One region of the Pseudoclavibacter sp. VKM Ac-2888 genome, then DNA from elsewhere that is predicted to be linked to it. Evidence: predicted binding sites of a transcription regulator. Region 1 holds the regulator's gene; the other holds the start of a gene.

Region 1 (14,830 bases):
ATGCCGAGCCACAGCTTGCGCTTGCCTGAGCCGTCCGAGCGCTGTCCGAGGACCGGCGCGATGAGCGCGACGAGCAGTCCAGCGACGGTGCTCAGGTTCGCGATGACGTTCGTGGATGCGGCCTGAGCCGCCAGGTACTGCGGGTCGAGCGGGTTCGCGTCGCCCAGCGCCGCGACCTGCGGGTCGATGAAGAGGTCGCTCGCGAGGTAGGTCGCGAAGACGAACGTGACGACAACGGCCTGGAAGGCGGAATTGCCGACGTCCCACAGCGCCCACGCCGTCGCGCGCCTCTTCAGCTCCTTGGGCGTGACCGCCGCCCCGCCGTCGACGGTCTCGACTCGCCCGCTCGGGGTCGGGTCGCTGGAGGAGGGGGCGCCATCGTCGGCGCGGCCTGGGAGTGCCATGCGCGGATTCTATGCGCGGGAGGCGGCGCGCAGGCGAACGCGCGGACGGTGGGGTCCGCGTGGACGTCGGCCCATCCCGGCCCGGTTCGGTCCGGTCCGGTTCGGTCCGGTCCGGTCCGGTCCGGCCAACTTCCGTGATGGTTCGGGGCTGCCCGCCCGGATGGACGTCAGCCGGGCCGAAGCATCACGGAAGTTGGCCGGTGCAGTGCAGTGCAGTGCCCGCGTGCAGGCGCGCCGCCGAAGGCTACTGACCGAGCCAGGTGTCGTAGAAGTACGGGCGGCCGACGGCGTTGGTCTCGATGCCGTGCACCTCGGGGCTCGTGACGAACACCTGGTAGTTGTCGACGATCGGCACCGTGTAGGCCTCCTCGAGGACGCTCTCCTGCAGCTTCGCGAGGTTCGCCGCGCGTTCGTCGGTGCCGTTCGCGGTCTGGGAGACGCCAAGCAGCTGCTCCTCGAGCTCGCCGCCCGCCAGCTGGAACTGGTTGGTGTAGTCCTGCCCCCAGTACTGGCGCAGCGTCGTCGCGTCCAGGAACGAGTTGGCGACGGGGAAGATCGGGGTGCCGCCAGCCGCGAAGACATCGCTGTACGTGCTCGCATCCGTCTGACGGATCTCGAGCTGGATGCCGATCGCCTTGAGCTGCTGGGCGGCGAGCTCGAGGATCTGGCCGGAGCCGTTCACGAACGGCGACGTGTATGCGGGGATCGTCAGGCGCGTGCCGTCCTTCACCCGGTAGCCGTCGCCGTCCTTCTCGGTCCAGCCGGACTCGTCGAGGAGCGAGTTCGAGAGGTCCTGGTCGAAGGCGAGCTTCTCGCTCAGGTCGACCCAGCCTGGTGTCGCGGCCTGCACGGAGGAGGTCGCCGGCTTCCAGTTGGCGTTGAAGACGGTGTCGACGATCTCCTGACGGTTCACGCCGTGCTGGATGGCCTGGCGCACGTTCACGTCGTCCGTGATCTCGGCGTTGGGTCGCAGCACGAAGTTGATGGGCGTGCCGAGGTACTCGCCGTAGATGACGTTGAAGCCGTCGTCGATGAGGCGCTGCTCCTCGCTCGGCTGCACGAAGTGCACGGAGTCGACCTGGCCGGACTCGAGGGCGCCCTGGCGTGCGGAGTCCTCCTCGAGCACGTTGAAGGTGATGGAGTCGAGGTAGGCGGGGCCCTCGTGGTCGAACGCCTCGCTGGCCCAGTCGTAGTCGGCGCGCTTCGTGAGCACGATTTCGCGCTCGGGCACCTGCGACTCGAAGACGAACGCTCCGGTGCCGACGACGTTCGCGAGGTCCGCCTGCTCGTCGAGCGGCAGGTCGATGGTGCTCTCGCCGAGGATGCCGGCCGCGAAGAAGCCGAGGCTGGGGATGAACCCGCGATTGGGTGCGCTGAGGGTGACGAGCACGGTCGTGTCGTCGACGGCCTCGGCGCTCGCGAACTCCCCGGGGACGATCGGCGAGCGCGTGATGCCCTTGCTGTCGTCGCCGAGGCCGAGCACCTCGAGGTTCTTCGCGACGATGTCGGCGTCCAGCGGCGTGCCGTCCGAGAAGGTCACGCCCTCGCGCAGCTTCAGCGTGTACTGAAGTCCGTCCTCGCTCTCCTCCCACGACTCGGCCAGCCACGGGTGCACCTCGCCCGTGTTGTCGACGTAGACGAGCGTCTCGACGAGCTGCGTCCACACCTGGCTCTTGTACCAGTTGTTCGACTGCTGCTGCTGCCACCCGTCGGCGATGGCGGTGACGGCGTGCACGAGGTCGCCGCCGGCGACGGGGGTGTCGGAACCCGCGCTCGCGGTGCTCTGCCCGGTCGCGCATCCGCTGAGGAGGAGGGAGGTGAGGGCCGCGCCGATGACGGCTGCGGAGAAGGTGGAGCGGCGTCTGTTCATGACGGTCCTGTCGTGGGTGGATGCGTTGCGAGGGCCCGAGGGCGGCCAGCCTGAGTGGCGGGCTGGCGTGAGCGTGGCAGGTAGCTCAGGCGGAGTCCAGGATGCGCGTAACAGTGGGGCCGGGGCTGAACTCGCGTGACTCCACGCGTGAACTCGTTGCCTCGTGTGTCCCGTGACTCGTGTGACTCGTCAAGACTTGAGTCGTTCCCACTCAACTCTCAGCCGCCCAGCTTGACGCGTGCACCGTGCTGAGTAAACTTGAGCGCAGACGGCTCAGGTCTTCATGCCTCCGATTCGGAGCACAGAACCAGAGCCGACGAAGACTCAGAACAGACAAGCACTACAAAAGGAGAACCACACATGTCACGTGCTGTTGGAATCGACCTCGGAACAACGAACTCCTGCGTCGCAGTCCTCGAAGGTGGCGAGCCGAAGGTCATCGCGAACGCCGAGGGCTTCCGCACCACCCCGTCGATCGTCGCATTCACGAAGGACGGCGACGTCCTCGTCGGCGAGACCGCCAAGCGCCAGGCCGTCACGAACGTCGACCGCACCATCGGATCCGTCAAGCGCCACATGGGCACCACCTGGACCCAGGCCATCGACGACAAGAAGTACACCGCGCAGGAGATCTCCGCGCGCATCCTCGGCAAGCTCAAGCGCGACGCTGAGCAGTACCTCGGCGACAAGGTGACCGACGCTGTCATCACCGTCCCCGCGTACTTCAACGACGCCGAGCGCCAGGCCACGAAGGAAGCCGGCGAGATCGCCGGCCTCAACGTGCTCCGCATCATCAACGAGCCCACCGCCGCCGCACTCGCGTACGGCCTCGACAAGGGCAAGGAAGACGAGCTCATCCTCGTCTTCGACCTCGGTGGCGGAACGTTCGACGTCTCCCTCCTCGAGGTGGGCAAGGACGACGACTTCTCCACCATCCAGGTGCGCTCCACCGCAGGTGACAACCGCCTCGGCGGCGACGACTGGGACGACCGTCTCGTCAAGTACCTCATCACCGAGTTCAAGTCGCAGACCGGCGTCGACGTCGCGAACGACAAGATCGCGCTCCAGCGCCTCAAGGAAGCCGCTGAGCAGGCGAAGAAGGAGCTCTCCAGCTCCACCAGCGCCAGCATCCAGCTGCCCTACCTCTCCCTCACGGAGAACGGCCCCGCGAACCTCGACACGAGCATCACGCGTGCGAAGTTCGAGGACCTCACGAAGGACCTCCTCGAGCGCACCCGCAAGCCCTTCGAAGACGTCATCCGCGAAGCCGGCATCAAGGTCGACGAGATCGACCACGTCGTCCTCGTCGGTGGCTCCACCCGCATGCCCGCCGTCGCCGAGCTCGTCAAGAAGCTCAGCGGCAAGGAGGCCAACAAGGGCGTCAACCCGGATGAGGTCGTCGCAGTCGGCGCCGCACTCCAGGCTGGTGTGCTGAAGGGCGAGCGCAAGGACGTCCTCCTCATCGACGTCACGCCCCTCTCCCTCGGCATCGAGACCAAGGGCGGCATCATGACCAAGCTCATCGAGCGCAACACGGCCATCCCGACCAAGCGCAGCGAGACCTTCACGACGGCCGACGACAACCAGCCGTCCGTGCAGATCCAGGTCTTCCAGGGCGAGCGCGAGTTCACCCGCGACAACAAGAACCTCGGCACCTTCGAGCTCACCGGCATCGCACCGGCCCCCCGTGGCATGCCGCAGATCGAGGTCACGTTCGACATCGACGCCAACGGTATCGTGCACGTCTCCGCAAAGGACAAGGGCACGGGCAAGGAGCAGTCGATGACGATCACCGGCGGCTCCAGCCTCGGCAAGGAAGACATCGAGCGCATGGTCCGCGAGGCTGAAGAGCACGCGGAAGAAGACAAGAAGCGCCGCGAAGGCGCCGAGCAGCGCAACATCGCCGAGACCACGGTCTACCAGGTCGAGAAGGTGCTCACCGAGAACGACGACAAGCTCCCCGCCGACGTCAAGAACGAGGTCCAGGGCGATGTCGACGCGCTCAAGACGGCCCTCGCAGGCGACGACGACGCGGCCGTGAAGTCGGCGCTCGACAAGCTCAACACCAGCCAGACGAAGCTCGGCGAGGCCATCTACGCCGCAGCCCAGGCTGAGCAGGCAGCAGAGGCCCCCGCGGCCGACGCACCCGCCGGAGACCAGGCAGCCGACGATGACATCGTCGACGCCGAGGTCGTGGACGACGAGGACGACAAGGACAAGAAGTAACCATGGCTGAAGAGCGAAACGAGTCAGAAGCACGCGGCCCCGAGAACTCGGGAGAAGCAAACGAGCCGATCATCAACGACAAGCGTCGGATCGACCCGGAGACTGGCGAAGTTCGCGACCTCGGCACGGCTGCTGGGGCCGAGTCGGCGGAGTCCACACCGGACGACGCCGACCCGGCCGCCGGCCAGGCTGCTGAAGCCGCGGCTGAAGGCCTGAGCGTCGAGGATCTCGAGAAGCTCCTCAGCGGCGAAGGTGCAGAAGACGCGCCAACGGAAGGCGCCCCCGGCGAGAGCGATCTCGCAGTGGAGCGCCTCCACGACCTGCAGCGCGTCCAGGCGGAGTACGCCAACTACCGCCGCCGCACCGACCGCGAGAAGACCGAGGCCTACGACGCCACCAAGGCGGAAGTGCTCCGGTCCCTCCTCCCCGTCCTCGACGACCTCGACCGTGCCCAGAAGCACGGCGACCTCATCGAAGACACCCCGGTCGCCGTCATCGCGAACAAGCTGCGCACCGCAGTCGAGCGCCTCGGCCTCACCGCCTACGGTGAAGCCGGAGAGGCCTTCGACCCCCAGCGGTACGAGGCCATCGCACAGCTGCCGAACCCCGAGGTCACGAGCGACACGATCGCTGACGTCGTCGAACGCGGCTACACCATCGGCGAGCGCGTCGTCCGCGTCGCGAAGGCAGCCGTCTTCGTACCCGCTTCATAAGCACCGCGATCGGCGCATCCGCCCGATCGAACACGGGAGGGGGCACCGCAGCTGCGGGCCCCCTCCTGTCTTCATCCGGAAGACACGTGCTCATCCCTAGGAACAGAAGGACCATATGGCCAGTCAGGATTGGTTTGACAAGGACTTCTACGCGGTGCTCGGCGTATCGAAGGACGTAGACGAAAAAGACCTCAAGAAGCAGTACCGGAAGCTCGCGCGTCAGTATCACCCTGACTCGCACCCGGGCGACACTGCCGCAGAGGCGAAGTTCAAGGAGATCTCCGAGGCCTACTCGGTCATCTCCGACCCAGAGCACCGCGCCGAGTACGACCAGATGCGCGCCATGGGCTCGGGCGCCCGCTTCCAGCAGGGGCCAGGCGGCCCAGGGGGCGCGGGCTTCGAGGACGTCTTCGGAGGCATGTTCAACGGTGGCGGCGGACGCCGCGGCGCGTCGAACGCCGACTTCGAGGACCTCCTCGGTTCCATGTTCGGCGGTGGTGGCGGCGGCTTCGGGGCAGGCAGCTTCGGCGGAGGTGCCGGCGGGCCTGCCGGGTTCCAGACCGGACCGCAGAAGGGGCGCGACCAGAGCGCATCCACGACGCTCAGCTTCATGACCGCCATCCACGGCGACACGGTCGAGCTGCAGGGGCAGGATGGGCGGGTCGTGAAGGTCCGCGTTCCCGCCGGCGTCGAGGACGGGCAGAAGATCCGCCTCCGCGGCAAGGGCGGGCAGAGCCCGAACGGCGGCGAAGCCGGAGACCTCATCCTCACCGTCGCCGTGCGACCCGACCCCGTCTTCACGCGCTCGGGCCTCAACCTGGAGGTGACCGTGCCGGTCTCCTTCGCTGAGGCAGTCCTCGGCGCCACCATCGAGGTGCCGACCGTCGACGGCAAGACCGTGCGCGTCAAGGTCGCGCCGGGCACGCCGAACGGGAAGACGCTCCGCGTGAAGGGCAGGGGCATCGAGTCGAAGAAGGGCAAGGGCGACCTGCTCGTGCACCTCGAGGTGGCCGTGCCGAATCACCTGTCGAGCGCGCAGGAGAAGGCGCTCGCCGACTTCGTCGCCGCATCCGGAGACGAGAGCCCCCGCGAGGACCTGCTGCGTCTCGCGCGCCAAGGCAGGTAGGGGACGCCCATGGCATTCCCCTCCGACCTCGACGAGGACGCCCCGATCTTCGCGATCGCCATGGCGGCGGAGCTCGCGAACATGCACCCGCAGACGCTTCGCCAGTACGACCGGATGGGCCTCGTCACGCCTCGGCGCACGGCCGGGCGCGTGCGGCGGTATTCGCTTCGCGACGTCGCGCAGCTGCGGGAGATCGCGGTGCTGTCGAACGAGGGCGTGAGCCTCGAGGGCATCGCCCGCGTGCTCGAGCTGCAGCGCGAGGTGCTGGGACTGCGCCGCCGCGTCCGGGCGCTCGAGGCGGAACTCGCCGACGAGCGCCTCACGAGGCTCGGTGGTCGCATCTTCGCGGCCGGGGAACGCGGCGATGTCGTGCCCCTCGCCCACGGTCGCCGCACGGCCCGCCGAACCGAGGTCGTCGTGTGGCGGCCGGCGCGCATCCACGATGCCGAGGCCGAAGCCGACGCCGACGCCGACGAGCGGCGCCCGAAGCGAACCCGCGCGAAAGCCTCGGCACCGCGTACGCGCGCTTCCCGCGCCAAGCGGCCGCCGGACGCGTAAGCCCGCGCCGCATCCCGCCTCCCGCGCCCCGCGCCGCGCCTTCCGCCGAACCACCCGCGTCTCGAGCGCCGAAGAGGTCAGTTTCGCCCCATCCTGAGGCCCAGGATGGGGCGAAACTGACCTCTTCGCGTCGGGGTGGGTGCGGGTGCGGCGCGCGGGGTGCGGCGCGCGGGGTTAGCGGGCTCCGTTGCCGCCGTCGACGCGCCACTGCGCGCCGGTCACGAACGACGCCTCGTCGGAGCCGAGGAACACGACGACCCGAGCGATATCCAGCGGCTCGGCGTAGCGGCCCATCGGGATTGCGGCCTGGAACCCGGCCTTCGCCGCCTCCGTGTCGCCGCCGCCGAAGCCCTCCTCCAGTCGCCGCACCATCTGCGTGTTCACGCCGGACGGGTGGATGCTGTTGACCCGCACCCCGCTCGGGGCGACCTCGAGCGCGGCGGACTTCGTGAAGCCGACCACGGCGTGCTTCGACGCGACGTAGGCGGAGACGCCGGGCGCCCCGTCGAGGCCCGCCTCCGAGGACGTATTGATGATGCTGCCGCTGCCGCGCTCGGTCATGACCTTGAGGACATGCTTCATGCCGAGGAAGACGCCGCGCACGTTGACGGCGAAGACCTTCTCGTAGTTGTCGACGCTCGCTTCCGTGAGCGGGCCGACGGCGCCTTCGATGCCCGCGTTGTTGAAGAACACGTCGATCGTCCCGAACGCCTCGACGGTCTGGGCGACGTAGCGCTCGACGTCGGCCTCGTCGGTGACATCCGCGGCGATCGCGATGACCTCGCCGTGCGCCGAGAGGCGTTCGCGCGCGGCCTCGAGGGGCTCCGGGAAGAGGTCGACCAGGGCCACGCGTGCGCCCAGCTTGAGGAATTCCTCAGCTGTCGCCGCGCCGATGCCGCCCGCGCCGCCGGTGATGACCACTGAGCGTCCGGTGAAATCTGTCATGTCGCAACTCCTTTGTCGTCTGGTTGTCCGCGTGACGTCGCTCGCCCGCGGCAGTCGTCGGCCGCCGGAGCTGTATCCCCGACGGCGCCGCCAGGCTAGGTGCCACGCATGCGCATCCACTGTGTACCGACACAGCGAATGCGCCGAAAGCATGCGCCCCGCCCCGCCCCGCCCCGAGCAGGGTCACGGCCACCGCAGAGTTGTGGCGTGACGTCGTGGCGACGTCGCGCAGCAGCAACAAGCCACAACTCCACGGCCTGGGCGCGCGCGTTCGGGTGCAGGGCGCCGGGCGCGGGTGTTCGGACGCCGGACGACGGGCGCGGGTGTTCGGACGCCGGACGCCGGACGCCGGATGTCGGACGTCGGACGCCAGTCGTCGGGTGCCGGACGCCGGGCGCCTGAGTCAGGCGTCGGCGGTGAGGCGCTGCGTGCCGATGACCGAGAGCAGCTGCAGTCGGTCGTAGCTCTCTGTGCCAGGCGTGGCCGTCAGCACGAGCAGCGTCTGGTGCTGCGCGGGGTCGATGAGGAACTGGCAGTGCACCTCCATGGCCCCGAGCTCGGGATGCTGCACTCGCTTCTCGAGCTCGTGCGTCGCGTTGATCTCGTGGTCGGCCCAGATTGCGGCGAACTCCGGGCTCTCGGCGAGGAGCGCATCCACGACCCGCTGCGCTCGAGAGCCTGGACCCTGCTGGGCGACGAAGCCGCGAGCATCCGCGGCGAATGCTCGAGACAGCTTCTCGTGGTCGGCCGACGGGTAGACGTCGCGGGCGCCGGGCGCCGTGAACCAGCGGTAGACGACGCTGCGGGCGTTGCCGACGAAGCGGGTCTCGTCGCCGAAGAGGGCGCGCGCGGCCGGTGTCTGCACAAGCGTCTCGCCCATGGCCGTCATGACCTGCGCCGGGGTGTCGGCCAGGCGGTCGAGGATGCGCATGAGGCCGGGGGCCACGTGCTCGCCGCCGATGGCGCGGCGAGGTGCCTGGTGGCCGGCGAGGTGGAAGAGGTGGTCGCGTTCCGCGGCCGTCAGCCGCAGGCCACGCGCCATGGCGGCGAGCATCTGCTCCGAAGGCTGGGGGCCGCGGCTCTGCTCGAGGCGACTGTAGTAGTCGACCGACATGTCGCTGAGTGCAGCGACCTCCTCGCGCCGCAGCCCCTGCGTGCGGCGGCGGGGTCCCTTCGTCAGACCGACGTCCTCGGGTTGGAGCGCCTCGCGGCGGCTGCGGAGGAAGTCGGCGAGCTGGGCTCTGTCCATGAGGCGAGGCTAGCGGGCGACGTGCTCGGCGACGAGCTGTTCGGAGAGCTCCCACAGGCGGCGTGCATCCGCTTCGCTCGCGACGCGCGAGTAGAGCGTCTGCTCGGCCGGGCGGCCGCCGATGTGGCCTGGGCCCTTCGGGCCGTAGAGGCGGCCACCCTTCGCGTCGGGGCTCGTGGCAGCGAGGACGGCGGGGAGGGCGGCGCTCTGCGGGGTGCCGGTGATGCCGACCCGTGAGAGGAGGCGGATGACCTTGACCTCGGTGGTGTCGCTGGCTCGCCCCATGCCCGGCTGCGCGGCGAGGAGATTCGTGGGTGAGACGCCAGGATGCGAGAGGTTGCTCTGGATGCCCCAGTCGTTCGCCTCGCTGAGGCGGTGGAGGTGCATCCCGAGCAGGCCGGTCGCGATCTTCGACGAGCTGTACGAGCCCATCTTGCTGTAGCTGCGCTCCCAGTTCAGGTCGTCCCAGTTCACGGCGCCCTGGTTGGCGGCGATGCTGATCTGCGTCGTGACGTGCGCCCTGCCCTCCTTGAGGAGGGGGGAGCAGGCCGGTCGTGAGGGCGAAGTGGCCGAGGTGGTTGGTGCCGAACTGCAGCTCGAAGCCGTCGCTCGTGGTGCGGCGCTCTGGTGGTGTCATCACCCCGGCGTTGTTGATCAGGATGTTGATGGGGCGCCCGTCTTCGACGAGCTCCTCGGTGAGGGCCGAGACCGATGCCAGCGAGGAGAGGTCCAGCTGGCGCAGCTCGAGCTTCGCATCCGGGTTCGCTCCTCGAATGCGCGCCGCCGCCTTCTCGCCCTTGGCTTGGTTGCGGACCGGCATGATGACCGTCGCTCCGGCTCGGGCGAGCCTGGCGGCGATGTTGATGCCGATGCCGTCGCTCGCACCCGTGACCAGGGCGAGTTGGCCGGTGAGGGAGGGGACTGGGATGTCGCGGTTCTTGGGCACGGGATGCTCCTGAGTGGTGTCGATGTCGAGATCGCTCCGCCGGTGAGGCGAAGGTGCAGTCTGGCTGCTGGAACCACTCTGCTGGGTCGATCTTCTTCGATTCAGGGCTCGCTCATCCAGGGATCGGTGATCCCTGGATGAGGCTGGTTGCTGGGAGCTGAGGCCGAGGTGTCGGTCAGCGGCGCACGAAGGACACCTTGTCGGCGTCGACGGGCCGGCCTCGGGCGTCGATGAGCTGCGAGGAGACCTGGCACTCGCTTCCCTGGCTGCGGGCATCCACCTTCGCCGGTGCTTCTCGGGGCACGTGTGTTTCGCCCCACTGCTTCATGGCGATGAGGACAGCGCTCAGCTCGCGGCCTGACGGGGTGAGGTCGTACGCCTCTCGCGTGCGCTGACCGGGCTCCTGGTATGAGGCTCTTGTCATCACGTCGGCCTCGACGAGCTTCGCGAGCCTGGCGCTGAGCACGTCGCTGGCGATGCCGAGACTGTCGCGGAACTCGGCGAACGTGCGTCGACCGAGCAGTGCCTCCCTGATGAGGAGGAAGCTCCACGGGTCGTCGAGAACGCCGAGGCAGCGGGCGATCGCGCAAGAGCCGTTGAGAGCCTTGGTGAGGGCGGGCGACTGGCGAGGCATGGGGTGACTCTAGCCTGACTCCATTTTCCGGAGCCAGGCTGACCCGTCCGAGTGTGACCGTGAGCGACCATCTGAGTTGCTAAAACAGAGTCAGCTTCCTATGGTCGTGCCAGGCGGCGCTTCCCCGATGCCGCGCGCCCATGACGAGCCCAAGGAGACTTTGCATGCGCCGAGCACGTCAACTGCCTGAGGCTGACCTGCAGCAAGCGCCATCGCGCCCGGGCACGCGCCGCGCCTTCTGGGCCGCGGCGTTCGTGCTTGCCATCGCCCTCTGGTCGTCCGGTGCGCCGAGCGTGCTGTATCCGCTCTACGCCGAGCAGTGGGGCCTGTCGCCCGTCGTCGTCACGAGCGTCTTCGCCACATACCAGCTGGCTCTCGTGGTCGCGCTGCCCCTCTTCGGGAACCTCTCCGACGTGTTCGGTCGGCGCTGCGTGATGATCGGGGGAGTCGCGCTGATCGGCGCATCCGCCCTCGTGTTCGCGGTTGCCCCGAACGTCGGGTTCCTGTTTGCCGGCCGGGTCCTGCAGGGGCTCGGAGCGGGACTCGCGATGGGCGCGGCGACCGCCTCTCTCGTGGAGAACAACACGAGCGCGAGCCCACGCTTCGCGAGCTCCGCGGCGACCGTCTCCACTGCCGTCGGCCTGACGGCTGCTCTCGCTCTGAGCGGACTCTTCGCGGAATTCGTCGCGATGCCGCTCGTCTGGAGCTACGTCGTGCTTCTGGTCCTGGCAGTGGTCAACATCTGGCTGCTGGTGCTCTCGCCGGACGACCGGCCGACGGTGCGCCGCCGCTGGCGCCCCCAGGCGCCCAAGGTGCCGACGGGCATCCGGCTCGGGTTCATGATCTCGACCCTGTCGGTCGCGCTCGCATACTGCGTCGGCGCGATCTTCCTGTCCCTCGGCGCGCACATGATCCGGGAGTTCGCGGATACGGAGAACAGTGCGCTGATCGGGGTCATCCTGGCCTGCTCTTCGGCGACCATCGGCGTCACGGGCCTCCTGCTCTCCAGGATCTCCGCGCACGCCTCCGTGCTTGCCGGCGCCGTCGTGACCCTGCTCAGCCTTGTGCTCATGGCCGCTGCCAGTGCGTTCGGTTCCCTCCCGCTTTTCTTCGGGTGGTGCATCGTGGGCGGCGTCGCCTACGCACTCGCATTCACCGGCGGACTCGGCCTCATCAACAGGCTCGCGCCCGCGCACCACCGCGGCGCGAGCTTGTCGCTGCTCTACGTCGTCGCGTACGCATTGCAAGCGGGCACCGCGATCGGGGTTGGTGCGATCGCCACGGGTGGGACGCTCGCCACGGCCGTCCTGGTCGCCGCCGCGGTGCTCGGCGCGATGTGCGTCGCGGTCATCGTTCTCATCTCGATCGCGCGGAGGTCAGGCCACATCTCATCGGCTTGACCTTGGAACCGCGCACGTCGGTGTCGGTGTCAGCGGCTCGCGTCGTCGTCGGGAATGGGGGGTTCTGTCGCCTCCGGGGTGACCAGCTCCACGAGCGTGCTCACGAGCTGCTCCGGCGTGGTCTCCCACATCTGCGGGGAGAGGTGGCCGCTCGCGTCCATGCTCGCGATGCCGTGGGCTCCCGTGAGAAGGAGTGCGCCGTAGAGGTGTGCGCGTTCCGGTCCGACGGCGTCTCCCACGATTCCGAGGAACTCGGCCTGGGCGCGGCTGGCGGCCTCGATCGAGGGTTCCGGGTTAGTCGCGGGCATCGTGAACATCATCTTGAATACTTCGGGTTCGTCGCGCCCGACAGTGAGCAGTGCTTCCAGGGCTGACTGGATGCGCATCCGCGGGTTCGCGTGCTCGTCGTCGCGCAGTTGCCTCAGCTGCTCGGCGATGCGGTCCCAGCTTTCAGCGCCGACGGCGGCGAGCAGGCTCTCCTTATCGGCGAAATGGCGGTACGCGGCCCCGCGTGACACGTCGGCTCTCGCCCCGACCTCGCGGAGGGTGACTCGCTGCGGGCCTCCCGCTTTGAGAAGGTCCCGAGCGGCTCCGAGGAGGGAGCGGCGCGTGGCTGCGGCGGATTCCTGACGACTGACCATGCATCCATCTTACAGTTGACAGCGTCAACTGGGGTGCTAGCCTACTGAGATGACACTGTCACCTGAAAAATCATCCCTCTTCGTCGTGACCGGCGCATCCACTGGAATGGGCGCAGCCACGACTCGTGCCCTTGCCGCCCAAGGGCACTTCGTGCTCGCCGGCGTGCGCAAGGAAAGCGACGGCCGTGCACTCGAGAGCGCGAACGTGCAACCCGTGATCCTCGACATCACACGACCCGAGCAGATCGCCGACCTCGCATCCATCGTCGAAGCCGACGGGCGCCCTCTGCGCGCCCTCGTCAACAACGCGGGCATCGCCGTCAACGCCCCGGTCGAAGCGCTCCCCATGACGGAATGGCGTCGCCAATTCGATGTGAACTTCTTCGGGCACATCGAGGTCACGCAGGCGCTCATGCCGGCGCTTCTCCGCAGCCGGGGCCGCGTGGTCATGATGAGCTCAGTCGGCGGGCGCCTTGCGCAGCCCACGTACGGCGCCTACTCCGGCTCGAAGTACGCACTCGAAGCAGTCAGTGACTCCCTGCGACGCGAGCTCGCCCCACACGGCGTAAAGGTCGTCATCGTCGAGCCCGGTGCAGTGCGCACCGAGATGGTCGGGCGAGGCGGGGCCACTGCCAAGACCCTCATCGCCAACATGACGCCAGACCAGGAGCGGCGCTACGGCGGCCTCATGCACGCGATCCTCGCGCAGTCCGAGGGGTTCCTCAAGGACGGCGTCGACGCGGCGGTGGCGGGGAAGATCATTGCAACGGCAGCCACCAACCCCAGGCCCAGGACCCGCTACACGATCGGGCGCGACGCCGCGATCCTGACTCGCCTCGCGCGCATCCTCCCCGACCGGGCGCTCGACCGCGTGCTCGCCTCCGCACTGCGCCCGCTCTACCCGAAGGCCAGCTGAGCCCCACTCCCACTTCACCCCAACCTCTGCTCCATCACCACAGAAAGTCACCTCATGCCTGCACTCACCGACGCCATCGTCCTCGTCACCGGAGCGAACGGCGGCATCGGCTCCGCCTTCGTCGCCGAAGCCCTCAACCGCGGAGCCGCGAAGGTCTACGCCTCTGCCCGCACCCCGCGCGAGTGGGGCGACGAGCGAATCGTCCCCCTCACCCTCGACGTCACCGACTCCGCGTCGATCAAAGCTGCCGTCGAGACGGCCGGCGACGTCACGATGCTCATCAACAACGCGGGAGGGCTTCCCCCGACGGCAAGCCTCCTCGACATCAGCGAGGACGACATCCGCCGGAACATGGAGATCAACTTCTTCGCGCCCCTCGCCGTGGCCCGGGCCTTCGCACCGACGCTCCGCCGCGCGACGGGCGCGGCGCTCATCGACATGCACTCCGTCGCGAGCTGGGTCGCCTTCGGTGGTGTGTACAGCGCGTCGAAAGCCGCGCTCTGGTCTGCCACGAACGCCCTCAGGCTCGAGCTCGCGCCGAGCGGCGTGCTCGTCACGGGTGTGCACGTCGGCTACGTGGACACGGCGATGGCCGCCCACAGTCAGGATGCCAAGATGCGGCCGGAGGACCTGGTCGCCGCGGTCCTCGACGGCGTCGAGGCTGATTCCTACGAGGTCGTCGCCGACGAGCTCAGTACCCAGGTCAAGGCTGGCCTCGCGGCGCCGATCGAGGCGCTCTACACGCAGCTCGCGCGTCCCTGAGTCGAACGCTCAGGCCCATCAACTTGACCTCCCTACAGGTTGATCATGTGGCCGGTGAGTCCGTGGATCGCCTCATGGAGGGCCTCGCCGAGGGTTGGATGCGTGTGGACATTGCGTGCGAGCTCGGTCGCCGTGAGGTCCCACTTCTGCGCGAGGGTCAGCTCGGGGAGCAGCTCGGCGACGTCTGAGCCGATGAGGTGTCCGCCGAGGAGCTCGCCGTGCTCCGCGTCGGCGATCAGCTTGACGAAACCGCCGGGCTCTCCGAGTCCCTGAGCTTTGCCGTTCGCGGTGAAGGGGAACTTGGAGACCACGATCGTGTGCCCCTCGTCTCGCGCCTGCTGCTCGGTCAGACCGAAGGAGGCGACCTGCGGTTGGCTGAACGTCGCTCGCGGCATCATCCGGTAGTCCTCGATGGGCATCGTCTCCACGCCGGCGATCGT
Region 2 (14,830 bases), 300 kb from region 1:
ATCTGCGCGGCCCGGAGGAACGGGAACAGCGTGCGCCAAGGTCCCGATGGCGCCGCTCGGGTCAGCGAGCGGATCGTGAACTCGACCCGAGCATCCACTCGGCGGACGATGAACGCCTCCTCGCCCTGCACGGGATGACCCGGCAGGGTCCGGTAGGCGAACCCCACCCTCGTCGGCTCGTCGACGACGGCCACGACCTCGACGGGCTCCTGGATGCGCACCCCACCCCACCCGGCGATGATCGTCGGACGTGCCCCCACAACCGCACGGGCCCCGTCCGGGTGCACCTCGAACCCGCTGCGCGTCTTCACTCGCCAGACGAGCACGTCTGCCGCGGCCCGCTCCCACAGCGCATCCCCGTCGCCGAGGGCGACCGTCTTCTCGAAGCGTCGGAGCCGCCCAGCCTCAGGGCGCCACACGTCGAGGTGCGGTTGCGTGAGCGCCTGCGGAACGGACGTGGCCATGCCCCCAGCCTGGCATCCGGCTGACTCCTCGGCGAGCTCGAGTTCCGAAGCGCTCGGTTCCTGCACCGCAGGTCGCCCGCTGCCGGTTCCCGCTTCCAGTCGGGACGGTCAGTCCAGCAGGTGCTTCTGCCCGAACATCTCCGCGGTCGCGCGCGCAGTCGGCGTTCCCGCGTCGAGGTCCGCGCCCGCGTCCCGGAGCAGGCGCACGATCTCGTCCTCGCCCTTGAAGAGCGCCCCCGCGATGGGCGACTGGTTCCGCGCGTTGCACAGGTCCACGTCGGCTCCGTGACGGATGAGCGCCTGAACGGCCCCCGCGTGGCCGCTGTACGCGGCGAGCATCAGCGCGGTATTGCCGGCCGCATCCTGCAGGTCGACGGGCATGCCCTGGTCGATGAGATCCACCAGAGTCTTGCTGTCACCGCGGCGAGCACAGCCCATCGCGAGCTCCGTCAGCGTCTCGACTTGTTCTGGCGTCAGTTCGGGCATGGCAACAGGGTATCCGCCGCTCCGGTTTGACTCGCTACGATGTGGCCACCCCAAGCATCGGAGCCCTCGTGAAGACCATCGGCGTCAGCATCGCAGTCGCGGCAGCGACCCTCCTGTTCCTCAGCGGATGCGCGCAGACAGCCGCGTCGGCGGCCGGCACCTGGGGCACCCCCGACTCGAGCGGCCAGGGCGAACCCGGCCTGCGCCTCTCCGACGACGGCAGGGTGACGGGCAACGACGGCTGCAACCGGCTCATGGGCGACTGGAGCGAGACCGACGGGAAGATCGAGTTCGGAGCCCTCGCGTCGACGATGATGTTCTGCGAGGGTGTCGACACCTGGCTCGTCGGCGCCGCGTCGGCCTCGGTCGACGGCGACTCGCTCCTGATCTACAACGACGCCGGCGACGAGATCGGCACGCTCCCCCGAAGCTGACGCGCACCCCGGGCGCCCCCGTTCGATGCGGCAATCCGGGCGACGCGCACGCTCCGAATACCCCCACAGAGACCAGCACTGACCGGAGGGTAGGATTCTGCGTTGATCATGCTTTCCTTCCCCCAGCCTCAGCCAGTGCACTCGCGCATCGTCGGAGTCGGCTACGAGTCGCCGGAGCGCATCGTGACGAACGATGAGCTCTCGCAGACTCTCGACACGAGCGACGAGTGGATCACGTCACGCGTCGGCATCCGCGAGCGTCGACTTGCCGCAGACGGGCAGAGCGTCACCGACCTGGCCGCAGCGGCCGGCGTCAAGGCGCTCCTCTCCGCGGACGTGCAGGGCACGGACATCGACATGGTCATCGTGGCGACGATGACGGCCATGGACCGTTCGCCGTCGACGGCCGCGCAGGTCGCGACCCGCATCGGCGCGACGCACCCCGTCGCCTTCGACCTCAACGCGGCATGCGCCGGCTTCTCGCAGGCGCTCGCCGTCGCCGACCAGGCGATCAGCGCCGGCTCCGCGAGCCGCGCCCTCATCATCGGCGCCGAGCGCATGAGCGACTTCATGGACTGGACCGACCGCACCACCGCCATCCTCATGGCAGACGGCGCAGGCGCGGTCGTGCTCGAGCGCAGCGAGACTCCCGGCGTCGCCCCCGTCGCGTGGGGTTCGCAGCCGGAGCTCGGCAACCTCGTGCGCATCCAGCAGCCGTCCGGCCGCTTCGAGCAGGAGGGCCGCAGCGTCTTCCGCTGGGCGATCACGCAGGCGCAGCACGTCGCGATCGATGCGCTCGCGAAGGGCGGGGTGCGAGCGGACGAGCTCGTCGCGTTCGTCCCGCACCAGGCGAACCTGCGCATCATCGACGCCCTCGGCAAGCAGCTCGGCCTCGCCGACGACGTGGTCGCTCGCGACGTCGTCTACTCGGGAAACACCTCAGCCGCCTCCATCCCCATCGCGCTCGCCAAGCAGGTCGAGGCTGGCGTCGCCGAGCCCGGTGGCCCCGCCCTCCTGCTCGGCTTCGGCGGAGGCTTCTGCTACTCGGGTCAGGTCATCGCATTCCCCGAGGTCCGCAACCCCGCGTAGCTCGCCAAGGCGGCCCGCTGGACCCAGTCTGCGGATGGGAAATCCGCTTCCGGATGGAGAACAGACCATCCCGAAGCGAGGTTCCCATCTCGAAACCGCGTCGGCAGCGGGGGTTAGCGGCGCAGGTGGGCGCGTTCGATGAGCGCCTGGAACTGCAGCTCGGCGGCGCCGATGAACAGCAGGTCGCTGCCGAGCCCGGCCCGCACCACCTCGACCTCGCCGTAGTTCGGGGCGAGCGTGTGCTCGGCGAGGATCTCGAGGAAGTAGTCGCGCTCGAGGTCAAGCAGCACGCCGAGGAACCCGCCGAGCACCACCCGCTCGGGGTTCAGGATGTTGATCATGTTGCGCACGCCGACGCTGAGTACCCCGAGCTGGCGGTGCGTCTCGAGCTTCACCGCCGGGTCGATGTTCTGCTGCAGCATCCGCTCCAGCTCGTCGTCGCTGGCGCTCTTCGTGCCGAGGGCGGCGAGCAGTCGACGCCTGCTGACGACACGCTCGAGCTCATCGTCGCCCGAGTTGCCGAGCGCCGCGGGAGTCGCCACGAGATTGTGCCCGAACTCGCCCGCGTAGCCGGCCACGCCGTGCAGGAGTCGGTCGTCGGCGATGATGCCGCCGCCGATGCCGCTCGCGCCACCGTTCATGTAGAGCATGTTGCTGATGCCGCGGCCGGCGCCGAAGATGTGCTCGGCGACCGCGCCGAGGTTGGCGTCGTTCGCGGCGAGCACCGGCAGGCCCGTGGCCTTCTGCAGCTGCTCGGCGAGCGGCACGTCGCGCCACTCGAAGTGCGGAACCCAGCGCACGAATCCGTCGGAGGCCCGGACGAGTCCTGGCACGGCGACGCCGATGCCGACGCATTCGTAGAGCGTGTCGAGGCTCTCGCTGAGCCCCTCGACGAGGGCCTTCACGATGGCGACCGCTTCTCTCGCGGTCGGCGGCTTCTCGGTTTCGAAGCGGATGCGCTTCAGCAGCTCGCCGCGGAAGCTGACGACACCCACGTTCAGGGCGTCCACCTCCGGCACGACCGCGACGGCGACGATCTTGTCGCAGACGCCGACGATAGGGCTCGGCCTGCCGACGAGATTCGTCGCGACGGGCTCATGCTCCTCGACGATGCCGCGGTCGGCCAGCTCGGAGACGAGCGCAGCGATGGTGGAACGGTTGAGGCCGGTCTCGCGGGTCAGTTCAGCTCTGGACGCCTGTCCACCGCGGTGAAGGCGTTCGAGGATGAGGGAGAGGTTCGAAGAGGCGACACGATCGGTGGCCATGCCCGTCCTCTTTCTCTCGCTCGTCACGGCGGTGCGTGTCTGGTTCTGGTTCTGGTTCTGCTTCTGCTTCTGCTTCCGGGCAGGCTGGCGCTCGGCCGAGCCGTTCCGTCGCCCGCGCTGGGTTCAGCGCGGGCGACGGAGATCGATCAGCTGCGTCCGCCTCGGCGCTTGCCGAGCACGTCGATCGCCACGGCGAGCAGCAGCACGAGGCCCTTGATGACCGACTGCCAGGCCGAGTCGACCGAGAGGATCGAGAGTCCCATGTTGAGGACACCCATGATCATCGCGCCGATGACTGCGCCGATAACGGTACCAACTCCACCGGTCACCGCCGCGCCGCCGATGAACGCCGCCGCGATGGCGTCGAGCTCGTAGGTGTTGCCAGCTGAGGCGACGGCGCCACCTGCGCGGGCCGTCGTCACGATGCCGGCGAGCGCCGCGAGCACACCCATGTTGACGAAGATGAGGAAGTTGACGCGCTCCGTGCGCACACCGCTCATCTTGGCCGCGAAGAGGTTGCCACCCATGGCGTAGACGTTCCGGCCGAAGACGGTGCGCTGCAGGATGAACGTGTAGAGCATGATCAGCACGGCCAGGATGATGAGGATGATCGGCAGGCCCTTGTGCGCCGAGAGCAGCCACGCGAACGCGAGCACTGCGATGGCGACGATCGCGAGCTTCGCGATGAGGGCGGCCCCGGGCTCGACGGGCAGGTCGAGCTTCTTGCGGCGTGCGCGGGTGCGGAGCTGGCTTCCGATGACGGCTGCGACGACGACAAGCGCGATGAGCATCGTGACGACGTCGTGTCCGCCGAGCATCGTGCCCATCGACTGCGGCAGCGAGCCCTTGCCGATGGCGACGAACTCGTCCGGCAGCGCGTTGATCGTTCCACCCGTGAGGAGCACGAGAGTGAGACCTCGGAAGAGCAGCATGCCCGCTAGCGTCACGATGAACGCCGGTATGCCCACGTAGGCGATCCAGAATCCCTGCCAGATGCCGATCACCGCCCCGGCCGCGAGGCCGATGAGCACCGCCGCGAACCACGGCAGCCCCCATTGGGTGATGGCGATGGCCGTGATGGCACCCACGACGGCGACGACCGAGCCGACCGACAGGTCGATGTGGCCAGCGATGATGACGATGATCATGCCGACCGCGAGGATCAGCACGTACGCGTTCTGCTGGATGAGGTTGTTGATGTTCGCGGGCAGCAGGAGCTTCCCGCCGGTGAGGATCTGGAACAGGATGATGATGACGGCGAGTGCGCCGAGGATCCCGTACTGGCGGACGTCGACCGACATCCTCACTTTCCGGGTGCCTGCTTCGTTCGCGGCCTCGGTGTTCGTGGTGGTCACGACTCGTCCTTTCCAGCGGTCATGTACTGCATGAGCAGTTCCTGTGTTGCGTTCTCCTTGGAGACCTCACCCGTGAGGCGTCCTTCGGAGATCGTGTAGATGCGGTCGGCGAGGCCGAGCAGCTCGGGGAGCTCGGAGGAGATCACGACGACCGCCCTGCCCTGCTCGACGAGCTTGTTGATGAGCCCGTAGATCTCGTACTTCGCGCCGACATCGATGCCGCGGGTGGGCTCGTCGAGGAACAGCACGTCAGGGTCTGTCTGCAGCCACTTGCTGAGCACGACCTTCTGCTGATTGCCGCCGGAGAGCTTGCCCGTGGGCGTCGCGACGCTCGCCGTCTTGATGTTCATGGACTTGCGGTAGCCCTCGGCGACGCCGTTCTCCTTGATGCCGTCGACGATGCCCCAACGGGCGACCTTCTTCGCGGCGGCCGCGGAGATGTTGGCCTGAATGTCGCCGATGAGGTTGAGGCCAAGGTGCTTTCGATCCTCGGTGGTGTACGCCAGGCCGTTCTTGATGGACTCGTTGATCGTCTTCGTGGAGATCAGCTGACCCGACTTGTACACCTCCCCGGAGATGTTCGTGCCGTAGCTGCGGCCGAAGATGCTCATGGCGAGCTCCGTGCGGCCTGCGCCCATGAGGCCGGCAAAGCCGATGATCTCGCCGGCGCGCACGTGGAACGACACGTCGTCGACGACCTTGCGACTCGGGTCGGCCGGGTGGTGCACCGTCCAGTTCTCGACGCGCAGCTTCTCCTCCCCGATGACCGCCTCGCGGGGCGGGAACATAGAGGAGAGCTCGCGGCCGACCATGGCGCGGATGATCCGACCCTCGGTCGCATCCGGCTCGGTCATGTCGATCGAGTCGATCGTCGCCCCGTCGCGGATGATCGTGACGCGGTCTGCGATGCGCCGGATCTCCTTGAGCTTGTGGGAGATGATGATCGACGTGATGCCCTGCTCGCGCAGCTGCTCGATGAGGCCGAGCAGGTGCGCGGAGTCTTCGTCGTTGAGGGCAGCGGTCGGCTCATCGAGGATGAGCAGCTTCACGTCCTTCGACAGCGCCTTGGCGATCTCCACGAGCTGCTGCTTGCCGACGCCGATCTCGCGGATGACGGTTGCGGGGTTCTCGTTGAGGCCGACCCGCTTGAGCAGCTCCGCCGCACGGCGGTTGGTCTCGTCCCAGTCGATGACGCCGAAGCGCTGGATCTCGTTGCCGAGGAAGATGTTCTCCGCGATCGACAGGTAGGGACTGAGGGCGAGCTCCTGGTGGATGATGACGATGCCGTCTTGCTCGCTGTCGTTGATGGTCTTGTACCGCACCTCGCGGCCATCGAACTCGATGGTCCCCTCGAAGGTGCCGTGGGGGTAGACGCCGCTCAGGACCTTCATGAGCGTCGACTTGCCCGCGCCGTTCTCGCCGCAGATGCCGTGCACCTCGCCGCGACGGACTTCGATGTCGACGCCCGCGAGGGCTCGCACACCGCTGAATTCCTTCACGATGTTCGACATCTTCAGGATTGTGTCGTCTTGCACCATTGCTCCGTCTCACTTTCCGAGCGTCACCGCTCGGCACTGCTGCGCCTCGAGGGCGCGAGCTGCAACAGAAGCGCGCTCGGGCTGGTGTGGGGGCACAGCCAGCCCGAGCGCGTTCAGTGTGGTGTCGGTGACTCGTTAGAGTCCGACGTCCGATGCCTGGAGGAAGCCACTGTCGATGAGCTTCTCCTGCACGGTGTCCTTCGTGACGACCTCGGGGTCGAGGAGGTACGAGGGGACGACCTTGACGCCGTTGTCGTAGCTCTCGGTGTCGTTGACGTCGACCTCGGTGCCCGCCTTGAGCGACTCGACCATGGCGAAGACCTGGTCGCCGAGGAGGCGGGTGTCCTTCCAGACCGTCATCGACTGCTTGTCGGCGAGGATGTTCGTGACCGATGCCTTGTCAGCGTCCTGCCCCGTGAGGATGGGCCACTCGGAGCCGGGCGTGTAGCCGGCGGAGACGAGCGCCTCCGCGATGCCCTGGGCGAGGCTGTCGTTCGGCGAGAGGACGACGTCGACCTTCTTGTCGGCGTAGTTCGAGGCGAGACGGGTCTCCATCTCGTCCTGAGCGCCGGCGCTCTCCCAGCCCTGGATGCCGACCGAGGCCCAGTCGTCGTTCGATGCCGGCGACTTGCCGGAGCCGACGACGAGCTTGCCTTCGTCGATGTACGGCTTGAGGACGTCCCAGGCTCCGGAGAAGAAGAACTTGGCGTTGTTGTCGTCCGGGCTGCCGGCGAAGGGCTCGAGGTAGAACGGGCCGGGCTGGTTCTCGAGGTCCAGGCTGTCGACGATGTACTCGCCCTGGAGCTTGCCCACCGCGTAGTTGTCGAACGTCGCGTAGTAGTCGACGTTCTCCGTGTCGTTGATGAGGCGGTCGTAGGCGATGATCGTGACGCCTTCGTCAGCCGCATCCTGCAGCACCGGTGCGAGCACCGAGCCGTCGATGGCGGCGACGACGAGCACGTCGACTCCGGATGCGATCTGGTTCTGGATCTGCGAGATCTGCGTGTCCGGGTCGTTCTCGGCGTACTGCAGGTCGGTCGTGAAGCCGGCCTCGTCGAGCTTGCTCTGGAGCTGCGCTCCGTCGTTGATCCAGCGCTCGAGCTCGCGGGTGGGCATCGAGATGCCAACGCTCTCGACCTCGACTGCTGCTCCTGCTTCGCCGGTTGCTGCTGGGTCTGCTGGCGCGTCGCATGCGGTGAGACCGAGTGCGAGGCCTCCAACGACTGCGAGACCGAGCAACTTCTTCGTTGCTGACATGACGGTCATTTCCTCTCTGAAATGTGTTGCCCTAAGTTGTCGCGCCAAACATATACCCACTTGGGTCAGGTTGTGCAACCCCGTGTCAGATTCGTGACAAAACTGGCCCCAGGCGCCATCCGAACCCCGTCTCATCCGGAACTCGTGGTGGAAGTGACACAACGAAGTGCTATATGTTGCTCTCTGGAACTTATCAACGACGATACCTAGAACGGACTCCCATGTCTCTGACTCCCACCCCCGCAGACAAGTTCTCATTCGGTCTGTGGACCGTCGGCTACAACGGGACCGACCCGTTCGGCGGCCCGACGCGCGCCGACCTCGACGTCGTGCACGTCGTCGAGAAGCTCGCAGAAGCCGGCGCTTACGGCCTCACCTTCCACGACGACGACCTCTTCCCGTTCGGCTCGAGTGACGAGGTCCGCGACTCGCAGATCTCCCGCCTCCGTGGCGCACTGGATGCGACCGGGCTCGTGGTTCCCATGGTCACGACGAACCTCTTCTCCGCTCCCGTGTTCAAGGACGGCGGCTTCACCTCCAACGACCGCGACGTGCGCCGCTTCGCGCTGCGCAAGGTCCTCCGCAACCTCGACCTCGCCGCGTCGCTCGGCGCCGAGACGTTCGTCATGTGGGGCGGCCGCGAGGGTGCGGAGTACGACTCCGCGAAGGACATCCGCCAGGCCCTCGAGCGCTACCGCGAGGCCGTCAACCTCCTCGGCGACTACGTCACCGACAAGGGCTACAACATCCGCTTCGCGATCGAGCCGAAGCCGAACGAGCCCCGCGGCGACATCCTGCTCCCCACGGTCGGCCACGCACTCGCCTTCATCGAGACCCTCGAGCGCCCGGAGCTCGTCGGCGTGAACCCCGAGGTCGGGCACGAGCAGATGGCCGGCCTCAACTTCGCGGCAGGCATCGCGCAGGCCCTCTACCAGGGCAAGCTCTTCCACATCGACCTCAACGGCCAGCGCGGCATCAAGTACGACCAGGACCTCGTGTTCGGCCACGGCGACCTGCAGAACGCGTTCGCGCTCGTCGACCTGCTCGAGAACGGCGGCCCCAACGGCGGTCAGACCTACACGGGCCCCCGCCACTTCGACTACAAGCCCTCGCGCACCGAGGACGAGACGGGCGTCTGGGAGTCGGCGGCAGCGAACATGCGCACCTACCTTCTCCTCAAGGAGCGCGCGGCGGCCTTCCGCGCCGACCCCGAGGTGCAGGAGGCTCTCGCAGCTTCCCGCGTCGACGAGCTCTCCACGAACACGCTCGGCGAGGGCGAGACCTACGACGACTTCCTCGCCGACCGCTCCGCCTTCGAGGACTTCGACGCCGACGCGTACTTCAACGGCAAGGGCTTCGGCTTCGTGCGCCTGCAGCAGCTCGCGCTCGAGCACCTCATGGGCGCACGCGGCTAGCACACGCCCCAACGACCGACGGGCTCCCCCGTCCCCCCGCGCAGAGCTGCGGCGGATGCACTCACCACGCGCGTGCATCCGCCCCAGCTCTGTCGTGCATGCTCGACCAGCGCCTGAACCTCAACACCGCACTCGCCCTATAGAAAGCAGACCACCATGCTCGTCGCCGGCTTCGACTCGAGTACGCAGAGCTGCAAGCTCGTCATCCGCGATGCGGAGACGGGTGCGCTCGTCCGCCAGGGGCGCGCAGCTCACCTCCCCGGCACGGAGATCGACCCGGCGAACTGGTGGGCTGCCGTCCAGGGCGCGACCGAGGCCGCCGGCGGGCTCGACGATGTGGCGGCGATCTCCGTCGCCGGCCAGCAGCACGGCATGGTCGCCCTCGACGCCGACGGCCGCGTCGTCCGCGACGCCCTCCTCTGGAACGACACCCGCAGCGCAGGCGCAGCACGAGACCTCATCGCCGAGTTCGGCCAGGATGCGCTCGTCGAGCGCACGGGACTCGTGCCCGTCGCCTCGTTCACGATCACGAAGCTGCGCTGGCTGCGGGATGCGGAACCCGAGAACGCGGCGCGCGTCGCGGCCGTCGCCCTCCCCCACGACTGGCTCACGTGGCGCCTCCTCGGCTACGGCCCAGCAGGCGAGAGCCCCCTCGGCCCGGACCTGACGAAGCTCACGACCGACCGCTCCGACGCGTCGGGGACCGGCTACTGGTCGCCGTTCACGCTCGACTACGACCGCGAGCTGCTCATCGCGGCGCTCGGCCACGACGCCATCCTGCCCCGTGTGCTCGGACCGGACGAGGTCGCTGGGAAGACACCGGCCGGCGCACTCGTCGCCGCGGGCGCCGGCGACAACGCTGGTGCGGCGCTCGGTCTCAACGCGCGTCCGGGCGACGTCGTCGTCTCGATCGGCACCTCAGGCACCGTCTTCTCCGTCGCCGACCGACCGGTGGTCGACCCCCGCGGTGGGCTGGCCGGGTTCGCGGACGCGACGGGAGCGTTCCTTCCCCTGTCCGCGACGCTCAACGCCGCTCGCGTCATCGACACGACCGCCGAGGTCCTCGGCGTCGACCACGAGGAGTTCGGTCGGCTCGCCGCATCGGCACCCGTCGGCTCTGGTGGTCTCGCGTTCGTGCCGTACCTCGACGGCGAGCGCACCCCCGACCTGCCGGATGCGACCGCGTCGCTCCTCGGCATGACCCGCGGATCGTTCACCCGCGAGAACCTCGCCAGGGCCGCAGTCGAGGGCATGCTCGGCAGCCTCGCGCAGGCACTCGACGCCCACCGTGCGCTCGGCGTCGAGGCGAAGCGAGTCATGCTCATCGGCGGCGCCGCGCTGAGCGAGGGCGTCCGCGCCGTCGCGCCGACGCTCTTCGACGTGCCCGTCGAGATCCCGGCACCCGGTGAGTACGTCGCCGACGGTGCAGCCCGCCAGGCTGCCTGGGTGGCGACCGGGACACGTCCGGACTGGCCCGTCGAGACCATCGCTCGCCTCGAGCCCGCCCCCGACGCGGCACTCCGCACCCGCTACGCTGCGGCCGCGAAGCTCGCCCGCGAGACCGAAGAGGCAGGAACGGGACTCCACGCCGCCTGACGCGAACGAAGGCGCGAGCGCGAGTCGAGGACGAGCGCAGACCCACAGACCTACCGACGCAGTGAGGGGCAGCGCCCGTCGGCGCTGCCCCTCACTGCGTCACAGAGGTCACATCACGAAGCGGTGATCACCGGGCCGCTCAGGCCTGGATGGTCTCGACCTTCGTGCCGCTCTCGACCTCGATCTTGCGCGGCTTCGCGCGCTCGCTGACCGGCACGGTCACGGTCAGCACGCCGTGCTCGTAGCTCGCCGCGATGCGCTCGGTGTCGAGCCCCTGGCCGAGCGTGAACTGGCGGAGGTAGCTGCCGCCGTTGCGCTCACGGACGAGCCACTTGGCGCCCTCGGCGTTGACCGTGCTGCGCTCGGCGCGGATCGTCAGCTGCTGGCCGTCGAGGTCGACGTCGATCGAGCTCGGGTCGATGCCGGGCAGGTCGGCGGTGAGGATGTAGTGGTCGGCCTCGCGGTAGAGGTCGATGGGCATCGAACGCGGGCTGTTCGGTGCTCCCTGGAAAAGTCGTTCCATCTCCTGGAACGGATCGAAGACGCGTGCCATGTCGTTTTCCCTTCCTTGTACGCACGCTCGTCAGCGCGAGACGGTGCGGTGAACTTGAGTCGACTGGTGTCAACTTCCTTGAGCAGAAAATTAGCACTCTGCCCCATCGAGTGCCAGAAAGTTTGCTGAAAACCCCGTCAGCCGTGGGCGAACGCCTCTCGAAAAGGTCAGCGCACGTCGACGCCGGGCGCAGAGCTCAGTGGGAGCGGTGGTCTTGCACGGTCAAACGGGGGCCGTGCTTCGGGCGCGGGTTGCCCGCGAGCTTGATGAGCCGCACGACCCGCTCGCGGTGTCCGCGCCACGGCTCGAGCAGCTCCCGCATGCCGTCGTCGTCGACGTCGCAGCCCGCGAGCGCCCACCCGACCATGTTGGGGATGTGGTAATCGCTGAAGCTCGGGGCATCAGGGTCGCCATGCGAGCGCTGCACGGTCTCGTTGGCCGTCCACACGCCGACCCCCACGATCGAGCGAAGACGACGGAGCGGCTCCTCCGACCCCGTCGGCAGGCCGCTCGTGCGCTCGAGTGCCGACGCGACCGTCGCCGAGCGGATCACCGTGCCGGACCGCGAGTAGTCGACGCCGGCCCGGTGCCAGTCCCAGCTCGGGATGCGCCGCCACTGCTCCGGCGTGAGCGGCAGGCGCAGGTGCCGCGGCACGAGACCGGCCGGCCCTGGCGCCGCGTCGGCGTGGTCGCGGTGCAGGATGTCCCAAGCGCGATGCGCCTCGAGGCCCGTGATCTTCTGCTCGATGATCGCCGCGCTCAGCGCCTCGAACACCGCGCCCGACTTCGGGAGCCGCAGCCCCTCGTTCCGTCGCCGCACATCCGCCAGCTCCGGCAGGGCGTCGAGACGGAGCTCGCTCCAGTCGTCGTCGCGGCCCAGCAGCGTGGGAGCCTCGTCGACCGCGATCTCAGCGGCCGCACCCCACGACACGACCCGCACCCCCTCCCGGGCCTGGCGGAACACCGTGGTCGCGCCTCCCGCCAGCGTGTGGGACGTGCGCCACACGTCCCGCGACACCGGATGCACCCAGCACGTCGGATCTCGCCTGCCCCGCATGAGGGGAGACAGGGTCTGCTGCACATCGACCGGTGACGCCGGCCGATAGAGCGACATGACCCGATCTGGCATGCGGCAAGGGTACGCAGACCCACGGACATTCGGCGTGAGCCCCTCACCTAAAATCGTCCTCATGGCTGTCCCCAAGATCGTGCTCTACTACGCCTTCGCGCCCCTCGCCGACCCGGAGGCGATCCGCCTCTGGCAGCGCGACCTCGCGGCGTCCCTGGGGCTGCGTGGGCGCATCCTGATCTCCAAGGACGGCATCAACGGCACCCTCGGCGGCGAGCTGAACGCGCTCAAGCGCTACGTGCGCACCACCCGGGAGTACGCGGCCTTCAAGGACGCCGACTACAAGTGGTCGGAGGGCACCGGCCTCGACGAGCAGGGACAGAGCCTCGACTTCCCACGCCTCAGCGTCAAGGTGCGCGACGAGATCGTCAGCTTCGGGGCGCCGGGCGAGCTCGAGGTCGACGAGCACGGCGTCAAGGGCGGCGGGACCCACCTCGCACCCGACGAGCTGCACGCACTCGTCGAATCGCGCGACGAGATCGTCTTCTTCGATGGCCGCAACGCGATCGAGGCGCAGATCGGCCGCTTCGAGGGCGCCATCGTTCCGGAGACCGGAACCACCCGCGACTTCATCGCCGAGCTCGAATCGGGCAAGTACGACGACCTCAAGTCGAAGCCCGTCGTCACCTACTGCACGGGTGGCGTGCGCTGCGAGGTCCTCTCAGCGCTCATGCTCAAGCGCGGCTTCAACGAGGTGTACCAGCTCGACGGCGGCATCGTCCGATACGCGGAGCAGTTCGGCAACGAGGGGCTCTGGAAGGGCTCCCTCGCGGTCTTCGACGCTCGCGAGCACCTCGAGTTCGGCCCCGACACCGACGTCCTCGGCCGCTGCCGCGAATGCGAGAGGCCCACGCACCGCACCCAGAACTGCAGCGACCCCTCCTGCAGGGAACGCTTCGTCGCCTGTGCGGACTGCGGCGAGCGCGCACTCCACTGTCCCGAGCACACGCCCGCGGGCCTCAGTGCCGCGGCGGGGGCACCATCCGGTCGGTGACACGCCGGAGACGAAAGACATCTTCACAAATCGGAGATCTTGGATGTGGCGGCACACTGTGCCGTGCTGAGGCACCACAATTGTGGTGACGTAGAACAAAATTGCGCGCTGAGGCTCCTGGCTGCGAGCAGAGCCTCTTCCGCACGGCTATCGTGTGTAGCGGCAGTGAAACATTGCCGATACAAACCATCCGTAGATTCGCAGAGTGGCGAATCCTCGCTTGCAGAAATAGCAGTTCCAGAATCTCGTTCAGTCGTCGTGCCCAGCCCGACTCGCACTGGAGGTACTCCGTGCCCCTTCTCCCCAGTCCGCTCACGCCAGCCGGTTCGCGCTCAGCGACCGCCCGGCGTTCCCGGCTCACCCGAACCCACCGAATGCTCGCAGCACTTGCGATGTCGCTCTTTGCGTTCCTCGGCGTCTTCGCGATGGCCGGCCCCGCGAACGCGGCAGCCGACCCCGTCGATGAGGAGTCGCCGTACTCGATCAGCGGCATCCTCAACTACGAGGGAGAACCCGTCGCGGGCGTCTCGCTCACCGTCGACGGCGACGGCTACTCCGAGACGGTGGAGTCGGGTGAAGACGGCCGCTGGCGCGTGCCCGTCCCAGGCCCAGGCAACTACACGGTCACGCTCGACACGGAGACCCTGCCAGACGGCATCGACCTGCGGAACGAGGACGGCGCCACCGCAGAGGTCACCGAGGACGAATGGTCGACGACCAACGTCGGACGCCTCTTCGCACTCGGAGAGGACACGAGGCAGAGCAGCAACTTCGGCTCGCAGCTCATCGAGCGCCTCGTCGCCGGCCTCAACTTCGGCCTCCTCATCGCGCTCGGCGCGATCGGCATCACCCTCATCTTCGGCACCACCGGGCTGAACAACTTCTCCCACGGCGAGCTCGTCACCTTCGGCGGACTCATGGCCTGGCTCTTCGCCGTCGTCATGGGGCTCAACATCTTCGTCGCCATCATCGTCGTCGTGATCCTCGGCGCCGCCTTCGGCTGGCTCCAGGATGCGACCCTCTGGAAGCCGCTCCGCAAGCGCGGCGTGCGCCTCGTCCCGGCGATGATCGTGAGCATCGGCCTCGGCCTCGCACTCCGCTACCTCTACCAGTTCTTCTTCGGCGGGGCGATCCTCCCGATGAGCTCGGTGGGCCTCAGCGGAGCCGTGGAGTTCGGCCCCGTGCGCATCACGACGGGCTCGCTCCTCAGCATGGGCATCTCGATCGTCACGCTCCTCCTCGTGGCCCTGTTCCT

Evidence for each region. The regulator HspR, encoded in region 1, represses chaperone genes until heat shock. The targets are predictions, from matches to a motif close to AAGTTGAGTCNNNNNGACTCAACTT.
Region 2: a site for HspR is predicted at 11,504-11,528, ahead of ITJ61_RS13455 (Hsp20/alpha crystallin family protein). Genes of this name have one in related genera too.

The regions. Positions count from the first base shown of each region.
Region 1 is NZ_JADKSM010000001.1:2,543,536-2,558,365, reverse strand. It holds gene ITJ61_RS12050 (MFS transporter) at 1-404, opposite strand, end outside; gene ITJ61_RS12045 (ABC transporter substrate-binding protein) at 649-2,274, opposite strand; gene dnaK (molecular chaperone DnaK) at 2,635-4,500, shown strand; gene ITJ61_RS12035 (nucleotide exchange factor GrpE) at 4,503-5,213, shown strand; gene ITJ61_RS12030 (DnaJ C-terminal domain-containing protein) at 5,329-6,339, shown strand; gene ITJ61_RS12025 (heat shock protein transcriptional repressor HspR) at 6,349-6,897, shown strand; gene ITJ61_RS12020 (SDR family NAD(P)-dependent oxidoreductase) at 7,072-7,842, opposite strand; gene ITJ61_RS12015 (helix-turn-helix transcriptional regulator) at 8,246-9,091, opposite strand; gene ITJ61_RS20325 (hypothetical protein) at 9,101-9,565, opposite strand; partial or broken gene ITJ61_RS20320 (SDR family NAD(P)-dependent oxidoreductase) at 9,687-10,313, opposite strand; gene ITJ61_RS12005 (winged helix-turn-helix transcriptional regulator) at 10,213-10,671, opposite strand; gene ITJ61_RS12000 (MFS transporter) at 10,836-12,071, shown strand; gene ITJ61_RS11995 (TetR/AcrR family transcriptional regulator) at 12,101-12,712, opposite strand; gene ITJ61_RS11990 (SDR family oxidoreductase) at 12,762-13,628, shown strand; gene ITJ61_RS11985 (SDR family oxidoreductase) at 13,683-14,390, shown strand; gene lpdA (dihydrolipoyl dehydrogenase) at 14,423-14,830, opposite strand, start outside.
Region 2 is NZ_JADKSM010000001.1:2,841,636-2,856,465, reverse strand. It holds gene ITJ61_RS13505 (DUF1990 family protein) at 1-464, opposite strand, end outside; gene ITJ61_RS13500 (ankyrin repeat domain-containing protein) at 573-950, opposite strand; gene ITJ61_RS13495 (META domain-containing protein) at 992-1,384, shown strand; gene ITJ61_RS13490 (beta-ketoacyl-ACP synthase III) at 1,493-2,473, shown strand; gene ITJ61_RS13485 (ROK family transcriptional regulator) at 2,587-3,738, opposite strand; gene mmsB (multiple monosaccharide ABC transporter permease) at 3,885-5,039, opposite strand; gene mmsA (multiple monosaccharide ABC transporter ATP-binding protein) at 5,090-6,604, opposite strand; gene chvE (multiple monosaccharide ABC transporter substrate-binding protein) at 6,767-7,888, opposite strand; gene xylA (xylose isomerase) at 8,110-9,303, shown strand; gene ITJ61_RS13460 (xylulokinase) at 9,460-10,899, shown strand; gene ITJ61_RS13455 (Hsp20/alpha crystallin family protein) at 11,039-11,452, opposite strand; gene ITJ61_RS13450 (DNA-3-methyladenine glycosylase family protein) at 11,649-12,581, opposite strand; gene ITJ61_RS13445 (rhodanese-related sulfurtransferase) at 12,643-13,575, shown strand; gene ITJ61_RS13440 (branched-chain amino acid ABC transporter permease) at 13,968-14,830, shown strand, end outside.